Regions from separate parts of the Alsobacter sp. SYSU BS001988 genome, predicted to be linked through region 1. Evidence: predicted binding sites of a transcription regulator. Region 1 holds the regulator's gene; the other holds the start of a gene.

Region 1 (5,779 bases):
TACCACGACCTCGGCCGGCTGGGCGCGACCGTGGAGGTGGTCCGCAACGACCGGATCACGACGCGCGAGCTGCTGGACAAGGCTCCCGACGCCGTCCTCCTGTCGCCCGGCCCCGGCACGCCCGACGACGCCGGCGTCTGCCTGGACCTGATCGCCCAGGCGGCCGGCCAGATCCCGATCTTCGGGGTCTGCCTGGGGGTGCAGGCCATGGGCCAGGCCTATGGCGGCTCCGTGCGCCGCGCGCCGCGGCCGATGCACGGCAAGGTCTCCACGATCCATCACCGCGGCCAGACCGTGTTTCGCGGCATCAACGGATCCTTCCGGGCGACCCGCTACCATTCGCTCGTCGTCGACCGGGCGGACTTCCCCGACGCGCTGCAAGTCACCGCGGAAAGCGAGGACGGGCTCGTGATGGGGCTCTCGCACAAGAGCCTGCCGGTGCATGGCGTGCAGTTCCATCCGGAAAGCATCCAGTCCGAGCACGGCTTGACGATCCTTCACAATTTCCTCGACCTCGCATCCGAATGGAATAAGACGAGACGCGGGCGGGCGGTCGCCTGAGCCGCTGCGGAGCCTCGCCATGGACGCTTTCAAGCCCATCCTCGCCAAGGTCGCGACCGGCAGCCCCCTGTCGCGCGAGGAGGCCGAGCACGCCTTCGACACGATCCTGTCGGGCGGATCGACCCTGGCGCAATCGGGCGCCTTCCTGATGGCGCTGCGGGTGCGCGGCGAGACGGTGGACGAGATCGCCGGCGCGGTGGCGACCATGCGGGCCAAGATGCTGCGCGTCGAGGCGCCGGCGGACGCCATCGACATCGTCGGCACCGGCGGCGACAATTCCGGCTCCTACAACGTGTCCACTCTCGCGGCCATGATCGCCGCCGCATGCGGCGTACCCGTGGCCAAGCACGGCAACCGCGCCGCCTCCTCCCGCTCCGGCGCGGCCGACGTGCTCGCCGCCCTCGGCGTCAAGGTGGGGCTCGAACCCGCCCGGGTCACCCACTGCATCGCGGAAGCCGGCGTCGGCTTCATGTTCGCCCCGACCCACCACGCCTCGATGCGCCATGTGGCGCCGGTGCGCGTGGAGCTCGGCACGCGCACCATCTTCAACATCCTCGGCCCCCTCTCGAACCCGGCCGGCGTCAAGCGCCAGGTGCTCGGCGTGTTCTCCGAGAGCTGGCTGCAGCCGATCGCCGACACCCTGAAGGTGCTCGGCTCCGAGCGCGTCTGGGTGGTCTATGGGCGGGACGGCCTGGACGAGATCACCACCACGGGCGAGACCGCCGTCGTGGCGCTGGAGGACGGGCGCACCCGCTCCTTCACGATCACCCCCGAGGAGGCCGGCCTCGAGCGCGCGCGCCCGCAGGACCTCAGGGGCGGCGAAGCGGACCACAACGCCGCGGCGCTGCGCGCCGTGGTGTTCGGCGAGCGCACCCCCTATCGCGACATCGCCGTGCTGAACGCCGCGGCCGGGCTCGTGGTGGCCGGAAAGGCCGCGACGCTGCGCGACGGCGCGTCCATGGCCCAGCAGGCGATCGACAGCGGCGCGGTGCGCTCGGTGCTCGACCGCCTCGTCTCAGCCTCGAACGGGTGAGCCCGGTGTCCGACATCCTCGCCAGGATCGAAGCCTACAAGCGCCGCGAGATCGCGGCCGCCAAGGACATTGCGCCTCCGGCCGAGATGGAGCGCCGGGCGCGCGCCGCCGCCCCTCCCCGCGGCTTCGTGCAGGCCATCGAGGCCCATCTGGCGCAGGGCCGGCCGGCGCTGATCGCCGAGATCAAGAAGGCGAGCCCCTCCAAGGGGCTCATCCGCGCCGACTTCGACCCCGCCTCCCTGGCCCGCGCCTATGCGGAGGGCGGCGCGAGTTGCCTGTCGGTGCTCACGGACGAGCCCTCGTTCCAGGGCCGGGCCGACTATCTCGCCGCGGCGCGCGACGCCTCGGGGCTGCCGGCGCTGCGCAAGGACTTCCTGTTCGAGCCTTACCAGGTCTACGAGGCCCGGGCCTGGGGCGCCGACTGCATCCTCGTCATCATGGCGTCCGTGACCGACGCCGAGGCCCGCGACCTCGCCGCGACGGCGCGCGATTGCGGCATGGACGTGCTGGTCGAGGTTCACGACGCCCCCGAACTGGACCGGGCGCTGCGCCTCGACACCCGCCTGGTCGGCGTCAACAACCGCAACCTGCGCACCTTCGAGGTGAGCCTCTCCGTCTCCGAGGAGCTGGCGGGCCTGATCCCGGCGGACCGCATCATCGTCGGCGAGAGCGGCGTCTTCACCCACGACGACATCCTGCGGCTATCCCGCTCGCGGATCGACACGTTCCTGGTGGGCGAGAGCCTGATGCGGCGGCCGGACGTCGCCGCGGCCACCCGGGAACTGCTGTTCGGCGACGCCGCCAAGGCGGGGGCGGCGTGAGCGGGCTCACCCATATCGACGCCAGCGGCGCCGCCGCCATGGTGGACGTGTCGGAGAAGGACGTGACCTCGCGCACCGCCGTGGCCGAGGGCGCGGTGGTGATGCTGCCCGAAACGCTGGCCCTGATCCGCGCCGGCGACGCCAAGAAGGGCGACGTGCTCGGCGTCGCCCGCGTGGCGGGCATCATGGCGGCCAAGAAGACGCATGAGCTGATCCCCCTCTGCCATCCCCTGATGGTGTCGAAGGTCGCCGTCGACCTCGTTCTCGACGAGGCTTTGCCAGGCGTCCGCGTGACCGCTGTCGTCAAGGTGTCCGGCCAGACCGGCGTGGAGATGGAGGCGCTGACGGCGGTCTCGGTGGCCTGCCTCACCGTCTACGACATGGTGAAGGCGGCCGATCGCGGCATGCGGATCGAGGCGGTGCGCCTGCTCCGGAAGGACGGCGGAAAATCCGGCTCCTGGCGGGCCGAAGAGGCCCCTGCCCGCTCGTCATGACCGCCCCGCGCAAGGCCCGGAAGGATTGACCATGACCGCATCCGAGCCGCTCCTCTCCGTCGACGAAGCCCTTACGCGGGTGCTGGATGCGGCCCGCCCGGTGCTGCCGGCCGAGGACGTCCCCGTCGCGGACGCGCTGGACCGGACCTTGGCGGCGCCGCTCGCGGCGTTGCGGACCCAGCCGCCCTTCGCAGCCTCCGCGATGGACGGCTACGCGGTGCGGGCCGCGGACGCCGCGGCGGGAGCGCGGTTGCGGGTCGTCGGCGAGGCGCCGGCGGGCCGGGCCTTCGGCGGCACCGTCGCGCCCGGCGAGGCGGTGCGGATCTTCACCGGCGCGCCCATTCCCGACGGCGCGGACGCCATCCTGATCCAGGAGAACGCACGCGCGTCGGACGGCGCCGTCACCGTGATGGAGGCGCCGTCGCCTGGCCGCTTCATCCGGCCGGCCGGGTTGGACTTCGCGACGGGCGACGCCCTGCTCGCCGAGGGCCTGCGGCTGACCCCGCGCAGCGTCGCGCTCGCCGCCGCCATGGGCCATCCCATGGTGAGCGTGCGGCGCCGCCCGACCGTCGCGGTGCTGGCCACGGGCGACGAGCTCGTCAGGCCGGGCGAGGCCGCGAGGCCGGACCAGATCGTCGCCTCCAACACCTATGCGATCGCCGGCATGGTCCGCCGGGCCGGAGGAACGCCTGTCGATCTCGGCATCGCGGGCGACAGCTTCCAGGCGCTGGAAGAGGCCATCGAGGCCGCGATGGCGGCGAAAGCGGACGTGCTGGTGACCCTCGGCGGCGCCTCGGTGGGCGACCACGACCTCGTGCAGTCCGCACTGACCCGGCGCGGCATGACGCTGGGCTTCTGGCGCATCGCCATGCGGCCCGGAAAGCCCCTGATCTTCGGCCGCATGCAGGGCATGGCCATCCTGGGCCTGCCGGGCAACCCGGTCTCGTCCATCGTGTGCGGCCGGCTCTTCCTCGCTCCACTGATCCGCGCGCTCCAGGGCGACCCGAAAGCCGGGGCCGACGTCACCGAGACGGCGACGCTCGGCGCCGACGTCGCGGCCAACGACTCGCGCCAGGACTACCTGCGCGCGACGCTGGAGCGCGGACCCGGCGGCGAGCTCCGCGCCACGCCCTTCGGGCGCCAGGATTCATCGATGCTGCGGGTGCTGGCGCAAGCCGACTGCCTCCTGGTGCGCAAGCCCCACGCCCCTCCCGGCAAGGCCGGGGACCCCTGCCGCATCGTGAGGCTCTGAGCAGGCGCGCCCGACGGCCGACGCCAGCGGCATCGGGCCGACCGCTTCCAAGCCCGCCGGCCTGACGCTGCGACGCGCCCCGCGCGGGCGGCGGCCTGACCTCCATGACGGAATCGCGGGGGACGATTGCGGAACACAGGCTGAACATGTATGGTTTGTTCGTGATTTGTTTTGACGAGTCGCCGGGTGGTCCCGGCCGCCGTCGGACAGCGGAGATCCTTGCGCGATGTTGACGCGAAAGCAGCACGAACTCCTGCGCTTCATCCACGATCGCCTGCGCGAGGACGGCGTGCCGCCCTCTTTCGACGAGATGAAGGAGGCGTTGGACCTGAAATCGAAGTCGGGCATCCACCGCCTCATCATGGCGCTGGAGGAGCGCGGCTTCATCCGCCGGCTGCCCAACCGGGCGCGCGCCATCGAGGTGGTGCGGATGCCCGAGCAGTCCGTGCCGGGTCAGGCGCCCCGGGGCCGCTTCAGCCCGAACGTCATCGAGGGCAATCTCGGCAAGCTCCGCCCCAAGGTCCTGGGCGAAGAGGCTAACCAGAACGTGTCCATCCCGGTGATGGGCAGGATCGCGGCGGGCACGCCGATCTCGGCCATCCAGTCGCGCAGCCACACGATCAGCCTGCCGCCGGACATGCTCTCCTCCGGCGAGCACTACGCCCTCGAGGTCCGCGGCGATTCGATGATCGAGGCGGGCATCCTCGACGGCGACACCGTTGTGCTGCGCAAGCAGGACAACGCCGACAATGGCGACATCATCGTCGCCCTGATCGACGATGAGGAGGCGACGCTGAAGCGGCTTCGCCGCCGCGGCTCCTCGATCGCGCTCGAAGCCGCCAACCCGGCCTTCGAAACCCGCGTTCTCGGTCCCGACCGGGTGCGCATCCAGGGCAAGCTGGTGAGCCTGCTGCGCAAATACTGAGCCTCGGTTCGGACGCGTCGCGCCGGTCACCTTCTCCCGTCGAGGGGATCGGGGTCGGGATCGGCGTCATCCTCGGGGCTCAGGGCCGGCTGGACAGGCGCCGCCGGTTCCGTCCGCGGATCGGGCGGCGCGGTGCGGGCCGCACGAGTCGTCCTGGCTCTGGGCGACGGGATCTGCGGACCTTGGCTGGGTTTGGCCTGCGCTGGCGTGACGTCAGCCTGCGCGGCGTCAGCAGGCTCGGCGTCGCCAATAGCGGATCGCGGCTCCGCCGGCGCCAGCGCTGACGGCGCGCTCGTGGCCTTGCTCTTCTTTTTCTTTTTGCGCGAAGGCGGCGACACGGCCGGGCGCGCCTCCTGCGTCTGCGCGCCCCCATCCTCAGCCGCAGGCGCGGCGGCCGGCGGGCTGCGGACGGGCTGGGCGGGAGCGCCGGCCGGAGCCCTCGGGGCCGGCGGTGCGGGAGCAGGAGCCATCGGCGCGCTGACCGCCGCTTCGTCGTCTTCCTCGCCATGGGAGGGCGTCCCGCCCTGCGCGGCGCGGGCGCGGGCGGCGGCCGCGGCCTCCAGCGCCTTGGCGCTGGGCTCGCGCGGCGCCGCGGGCCGCGGGATCCAAGGCCGGTCCCGCTGAGGGCTGCGCTCGCTCTCGATGCGGAAACCCTCTCCCTCGCGGACCAGCGCCACGGCGCCCAGCGCGGCG
Region 2 (5,779 bases), on a different contig from region 1:
GTCAGGCCGTCGTCGAGGGCCTCCCCGGCCGGCCCGGAGCCCTCCGCCAGGCGGGTCTTCAGGATCTTCAGGCGCTCCGGCCCGCGGCCGAGGTCGACCAGCGAGTAGGCGCCCGGAAAGGGCGAGAGGCCGCGCACCTGGTCGTGCACCGCCTGGGCGGGGCGGGCCCAATCGATCCGCGAATCCTCGTTCTGGATCTTGGCCGCATAGGTCACGCCATCCTCGGGCTGCGGCGTGAAGGCGAGGGCGCCGCGCGACAGGGCCGCCAGGGCGCGGACCACCAGGTCCGCCCCGAGCTGCGCCAGGCGGTCGTGGATCTCGCCCGCCGTCGCGTCCGGGCCGATGGCGAGGCGCTCGACCATGCCGACCGGCCCCGTATCCAGCCCCTTCTCCATGCGCATCACGGCCACGCCGGTCTCCCTGTCGCCGGCCATCACGGCGCGCTGAATCGGAGCCGCGCCGCGCCAGCGCGGCAGGAGGGACGCATGCAGGTTGAGGCAGCCGAGCGGCGGGACGGCCAGGATGGCCTCCGGCAGGATCATCCCGTAGGCGACCACGACCGCCACATCGGCCTGCAGGGAGCGGAAGGTCTCCGCGGCCTCCTCGCCCTTCAGGGTCGCAGGCGTGAAGACCGGGATCCCGAACCGCTCCGCGGCGGCCTGCGCCGGCGAGGGCTTCAGCGCCATGCCGCGGCCCGCGGCCGCCGGGGCGCGCGTATAGGCGGCGACGACCTCGTGGCCCTGCCCGACGATCTCCGACAGGGTCGGCACGGCGAAATCGGGCGTGCCCATGAAGACGACGCGCAGCATCTGTCACCCGTGTTCAGGTCGGCCGCTGGCGCGGCGGGAACGGCTCAGGCTTCGCGCCGGGCCTGCTTGGCGAACTTCTTCATCACCCGGTCGCGCTTCAGTTTGGAGATGTGATCGATGAAGAGCCTGCCTTCGAGATGGTCGATCTCATGCTGGATGCAGGTGGCGAGCAGGCCGTCGGCCTCGATCTCGCACTCGGCTCCGCCCCGGTCGGTGAACCGCACCCGCACCTTGGCGGGACGCTCGACCTCCTCGTAGAAGTCGGGGATCGACAGGCAGCCCTCCTCGTAGACGGAGCGCTCCTCGGAGGTCCACAGCACCTGCGGGTTGATGAGGGCGAGCGGCTGCTTGTCCTCGCCCTCGCGGGCGAGGTCGACCGTGATCACCCGCTCAGGGACGCCGATCTGGATCGCCGCCAGCCCGATGCCCGGGGCGTCGTACATGGTCTCGAACATGTCGTCGATCAGCGGCGCGAGCTCGCGCGCGGGCTTGGCGACGGGCGCCGAGACGAGCCGCAGCTTGGAGTCGGGGATGATCAGGATCGGTCGGACAGACATGAAGGGCGCCGCTCTTTGAAAACGTGCCCGAGATAAACACTCGGGCGGCCAAAATCAAACCGTTCCGTTTTCGTTCTCGCTTCTGGGGCGAATCGCGGTACTGTGCCTCGCATGGATCGCGTCATCCTGATCGTCGGCGGGCACGCCGTCACCTGGGGCGAAGCCGTGCTCGCCCTCTTGGGCGCCGCGGTGCTGGGCCTGTTCTGGCTCGCCTTGTCGGCGGGCCGCGCCTCCCGCGAGCGCAGCCTCGAGGCGGCCGGCGCGATCGAGCGCCAGCGCGAGCTGGACGAAAAGCTGGCGGCGCTCACCCAGATCCAGTCCGAGATGACCGGCCGGATGCAGACCATCGGCGAGGTCTTCGGCAACCGGCAGGCCGACCTCGTGCGGCTGATCGCCGAGCGGCTGGACAGCCTGCAGAACCGGGTCGGAGACGGGCTGAACGCGACGTCGCGGCAGACCAGCGAGAACCTGAGCAAGCTGAACGAGCGGCTCGCCGTGATCGACGCCGCGCAGAAGCGCCTGACCGACCTCACCGGCGAGGTGCTGTCGCTGAAGGACATCCTGTCCAACAAGCAGACGCGCGGCGCCTTCGGCCAGGGCCGCATGGAGGCGATCGTCAGGGACGCGCTGCCGCCGGCGGCCTTTGAGTTCCAGGCCCTGCTCTCCTCCGGCCGCCGGCCCGATTGCGTCATCCGGCTGCCCGGCGACGACCGGCCGCTCGTCGTCGACGCCAAGTTCCCGCTCGAGGGCTTCACGGCCTTCCGCGAGGCGCAGGGGGACGAGGCGCGGCGCAGCGCCATGCAGCGGGTGCGCGCCGATGTCGGCGCGCATGTGAAGGACATCGCCGACAAATACCTCATCCCCGGCGAGACGCAGGACATCGCGGTGCTGTTCGTGCCGGCTGAATCGCTCTTCGCGGACCTGCAGGAGCATTTCGAGGACCTCGTGCAGCGCGCCCACCGGGCGAGGGTGCTGATCGTGTCGCCCTCGCTCCTCGCGATGGCGATCCAGGTCATGCAGGCCATCGTGCGGGACGCGCGCATGCGCGAGCAGGCGCACCAGATCCAGGCGGAAGTCGGCAAGCTGATCGAGGACGTCAAGCGCCTGCGGGAGCGGACGCTGAAGCTCGACGGGCATTTCAGGCAGGCGACCGAAGATGTCGGCATGATCGTCACCTCTGCCGACAAGGTCCTGAAGCGGGGCGAGCGGATCGAGGCGATGGAGTTCGAGGCGCCGGGCGCGAAGGTCGAGGCGGGGCCGCCGGCCGAGAGCCTGCCGAACCCCCTCGGGCGGAGCTACGGGGCCGAGTGAGGCGGCGTCAGAGCGCCGTGCGCTGCCGGAAGGCGGCCGCCAGCGTGCCCTCGTCGAGATAGTCCAGCTCGCCGCCCACTGGAACGCCGTGGGCCAGCCGGCTCACCTTGACGGGCAGATGCGACAGCAGGTCGGTGACGTAATGGGCGGTGGTCTGCCCGTCCACGGTGGCGTTCAGGGCCAGGATCACCTCCTGGACCCCGCCCTCGGCGACGCGCGCCACGAGCCTGTCGAGGTTGAGGTCCTTCGGGCCGACGCCGTCCAGCGCCGAGAGCGTGCCGCCCAGCACGTGATAGCGGCCATTGATCACCTGCGCGCGCTCCAGCGCCCACAGGTCGGCAACGTCCTCCACCAGGACCAGCACCGTGTCGTCGCGGCGCGGGTCGCGGCACAGCGTGCAGGGGTCGGACGTGTCGACATTGCCGCAGGTCGAGCACACCACGACGCGCTCGTTGGCGACCCGGATGGCGTCCGCCAGCGGGGCGAGCAGCTGCTCGCGCTTCTTGATCAGGTGCAGCGCGGCCCGCCGGGCGGACCGCGGGCCGAGCCCTGGCAGGCGCGCCAGGAGCTGGATCAGCCGCTCGATCTCCGGACCGCTGGTCGACGCCATGGATCAGAAGAGCTTCATGCCGGGCGGGATGGGCAGGCCGGCGGTGATCGACGACATCTTCTCCTGCGCGGCCCGGTCGGCCTTTCCGCGGGCGTCGTTCATGGCCGCGATGATGAGGTCCTCGAGAATGTCCTTCTCGTCCGCATTCAGCAGGCTGTCGTCGATCGAGACGGACTTGACCTGCCCCTTGGCGGTCATCGTCGCCTTGACCATGCCGCCGCCGGCCGCGCCCTCGACCTCGAGCGCTTCGAGTTCGTCCTGGAGCGCAGTCATCTTGGACTGCATCTCCTGGACCTTTTTCATCATGCCCATGATGTCCTTCATGTGAGGCTCCTGATCGCTGAGAGGGTCAGAGGTCGTCGTCGAAGCCGTCGAGGCCGAGGCCGGCCGGATCGATCCCGCCCTGCGTGAGGGCGGCTTCGACCGCCGCTTCGGCGTCCTCGGACGGCTCCGGCTGGGAATCGCGGATATCGACGATCTTGGCGCCCGGGAAGGCGTCCAGCACCGAGCGCACGAGCGGATGGGCCTGGACGTTGGTCAGGCGGTCGCGCTCCTCGGCCGCGGTCTTTTCGCGCAGGGTCGGCTGGCCCGGCTCGGAGGAGAGCGCCACGATCCAGCGCCGGCCGGTCCAGTCCGCCAGCCGCTTCGACAGCTCGCTGCCGAGCTGAGGCGAGGCGGTGTCGGTCGGGGCGAACTCCAGCGCCCCGTCCTCGAAGCGCACCAGCCTGACGTCGTTCTCCAACGCGAGCTTCATGGTGATGTCGCGCTTCTCGGCCGCGAGCGCCACCAGGTCCTCGAACCTGTTGATCCGGATCGCCGCCGTCGGGGCGGGGCTGCGCGCCGGCGCGGGCGACGCGGACGGACGCGGTTCGGACCGGGTCGCCACGCTGAGGGCGGAGGCCCGGCCGCCGCCGTCCGGCGCCGAGGCCCTCGCGCCGCCCCCGGGGCCGGGGGCGGACGGGGCGCCGCCCGGCGACGCGGCGGGCGCGTCGCGCAGCGCCCGGAGGGCTTCGTCGGGGGTGGGCAGGTCGGCCGCATAGGCCAGCCGCACCAGCGCCATTTCGGCGGAGGCGATGGGCTTGGGCGAATCCTTCACCTCGGCGACGCCCTTGAGGAGCATCTGCCAGGCGCGCGACAGCACGCGCATGGGAAGCGCCGCGGCGGCCTGGCCCCGGACCCGCTCGACCTCGGTGACGCTGGATTCGCGCGCCGCCTCCGGCACGATCTTCAGCCGGGTGACGAAATGCACGAATTCGGCGAGGTCGCCCAGGATCACGGCCGGGTCCGCGCCGGAATCATACTGGTCGCGCAGCTCCGCCAGGGCGGCGGCGACGTCGCCCTTCATCACCGCCTCGAACAGGTCGATGACCCGGCCGCGATCGGCGAGGCCCAGCATGGTGCGGACCGTCTCGGCGTCGATGCGGCCGGCGCCGTGGGCGATCGCCTGGTCGAGCAGCGACAGCGAATCGCGGACCGAGCCCTCGGCCGCCCGCGCCAGCATGGCGAGCGCCTCGGCGTCGATCGTGACGCCCTCCTGGGCGCAGATGCGGTCGAGATGCTGGACCAGCAGGGAGGCGTCCACGCGCCTGAGGTCGAAGCGCTGGCAGCGCGACAGGATCGTGACCGGCACCTTGCGGATCTCGGTCGTGGCGAAGACGAATTTGGCGTGCGGCGGCGGCTCCTCCAGCGTCTTCAGGAAGGCGTTGAACGCCTTCTCTGACAGCATGTGGACCTCGTCGATGATGTAGACCTTGTAGCGGGCCGAGGCCGGGGAATAGCGGATCCCGTCGGTGATCTGGCGGACGTCGTCGACGCCCGTGTGGGAGGCGGCGTCCATTTCGAGCACGTCGACGTGGCGCGACTCCATGATGGCGCGGCAATGGACGCCTTCGTCGGGCAGTTCGACGGTGGGGCCGCCGGTCCCGTCCTGGCGCAGATAGTTGAGCCCCCGGGCCAGGATGCGGGCCGTGGTCGTCTTGCCGACGCCGCGCACGCCGGTCAGGATCCAGGCCTGCGGGATGCGCCCGGAGGCGAAGGAGTTGCGCAGCGTGCGCACCATCGCGTCCTGGCCGATGAGGTCGTCGAAGGTCTGCGGACGATATTTGCGCGCCAGCACCCGGTAGGGCGTGGCGGCGGAGGAGGCCGGCCCGGCCTCGCGCGGCGCGTCGAGCCCCGGAAGGCCGGGGCCGTCGTCGAAGGTCGCGCTGTCCTGCGTTGGGATGGTTTCGTCGCTCATCGGGCCTTGTGGTGACGCATGGCCGGGGTGCGACGGCTCTGCCGACGGTCGCGGCGGAGCCCTTTCGATCGAGGCCAGAATGTGCCGCGAAGGGTGGGAGGCTGGACGGTAACCCGCCCGATTCTCGTTAGGGCTGCTTCCTTCCGGACCTGACCCGGTTGGCGAGTGGAACGTCCACCACCAACCTCCCGTCCCCTATATCGGCGATCTGGGATGCGATTACAAGCGGGCGGGAGCCTGCGAAAAGCGCATCTCA

What was found. Region 1 encodes LexA, which represses DNA repair genes until DNA is damaged. Its sites were predicted from a motif close to TGTTCNNNNTGTGTTCNG; they were not measured.
Region 2: a site for LexA is predicted at 1,427-1,444, ahead of ACYVO7_RS01665 (DNA recombination protein RmuC). Genes of this name have one in related genera too.

The regions. Positions count from the first base shown of each region.
Region 1 is NZ_JBTAMK010000006.1:103,538-109,316, reverse strand. Features, by position in the region: gene ACYVO7_RS13735 (anthranilate synthase component II) at 1-561, shown strand, start outside; gene trpD (anthranilate phosphoribosyltransferase) at 581-1,594, shown strand; gene trpC (indole-3-glycerol phosphate synthase TrpC) at 1,600-2,415, shown strand; gene moaC (cyclic pyranopterin monophosphate synthase MoaC) at 2,412-2,909, shown strand; gene ACYVO7_RS13715 (molybdopterin molybdotransferase MoeA) at 2,941-4,161, shown strand; gene lexA (transcriptional repressor LexA) at 4,388-5,086, shown strand; gene ACYVO7_RS13705 (ComEC/Rec2 family competence protein) at 5,113-5,779, opposite strand, start outside.
Region 2 is NZ_JBTAMK010000001.1:384,610-390,388, forward strand. Features, by position in the region: gene fmt (methionyl-tRNA formyltransferase) at 1-809, opposite strand, end outside; gene def (peptide deformylase) at 854-1,366, opposite strand; gene ACYVO7_RS01665 (DNA recombination protein RmuC) at 1,478-2,677, shown strand; gene recR (recombination mediator RecR) at 2,685-3,287, opposite strand; gene ACYVO7_RS01675 (YbaB/EbfC family nucleoid-associated protein) at 3,291-3,611, opposite strand; gene ACYVO7_RS01680 (DNA polymerase III subunit gamma/tau) at 3,637-5,523, opposite strand; RNA gene ffs (signal recognition particle sRNA small type) at 5,616-5,713, opposite strand.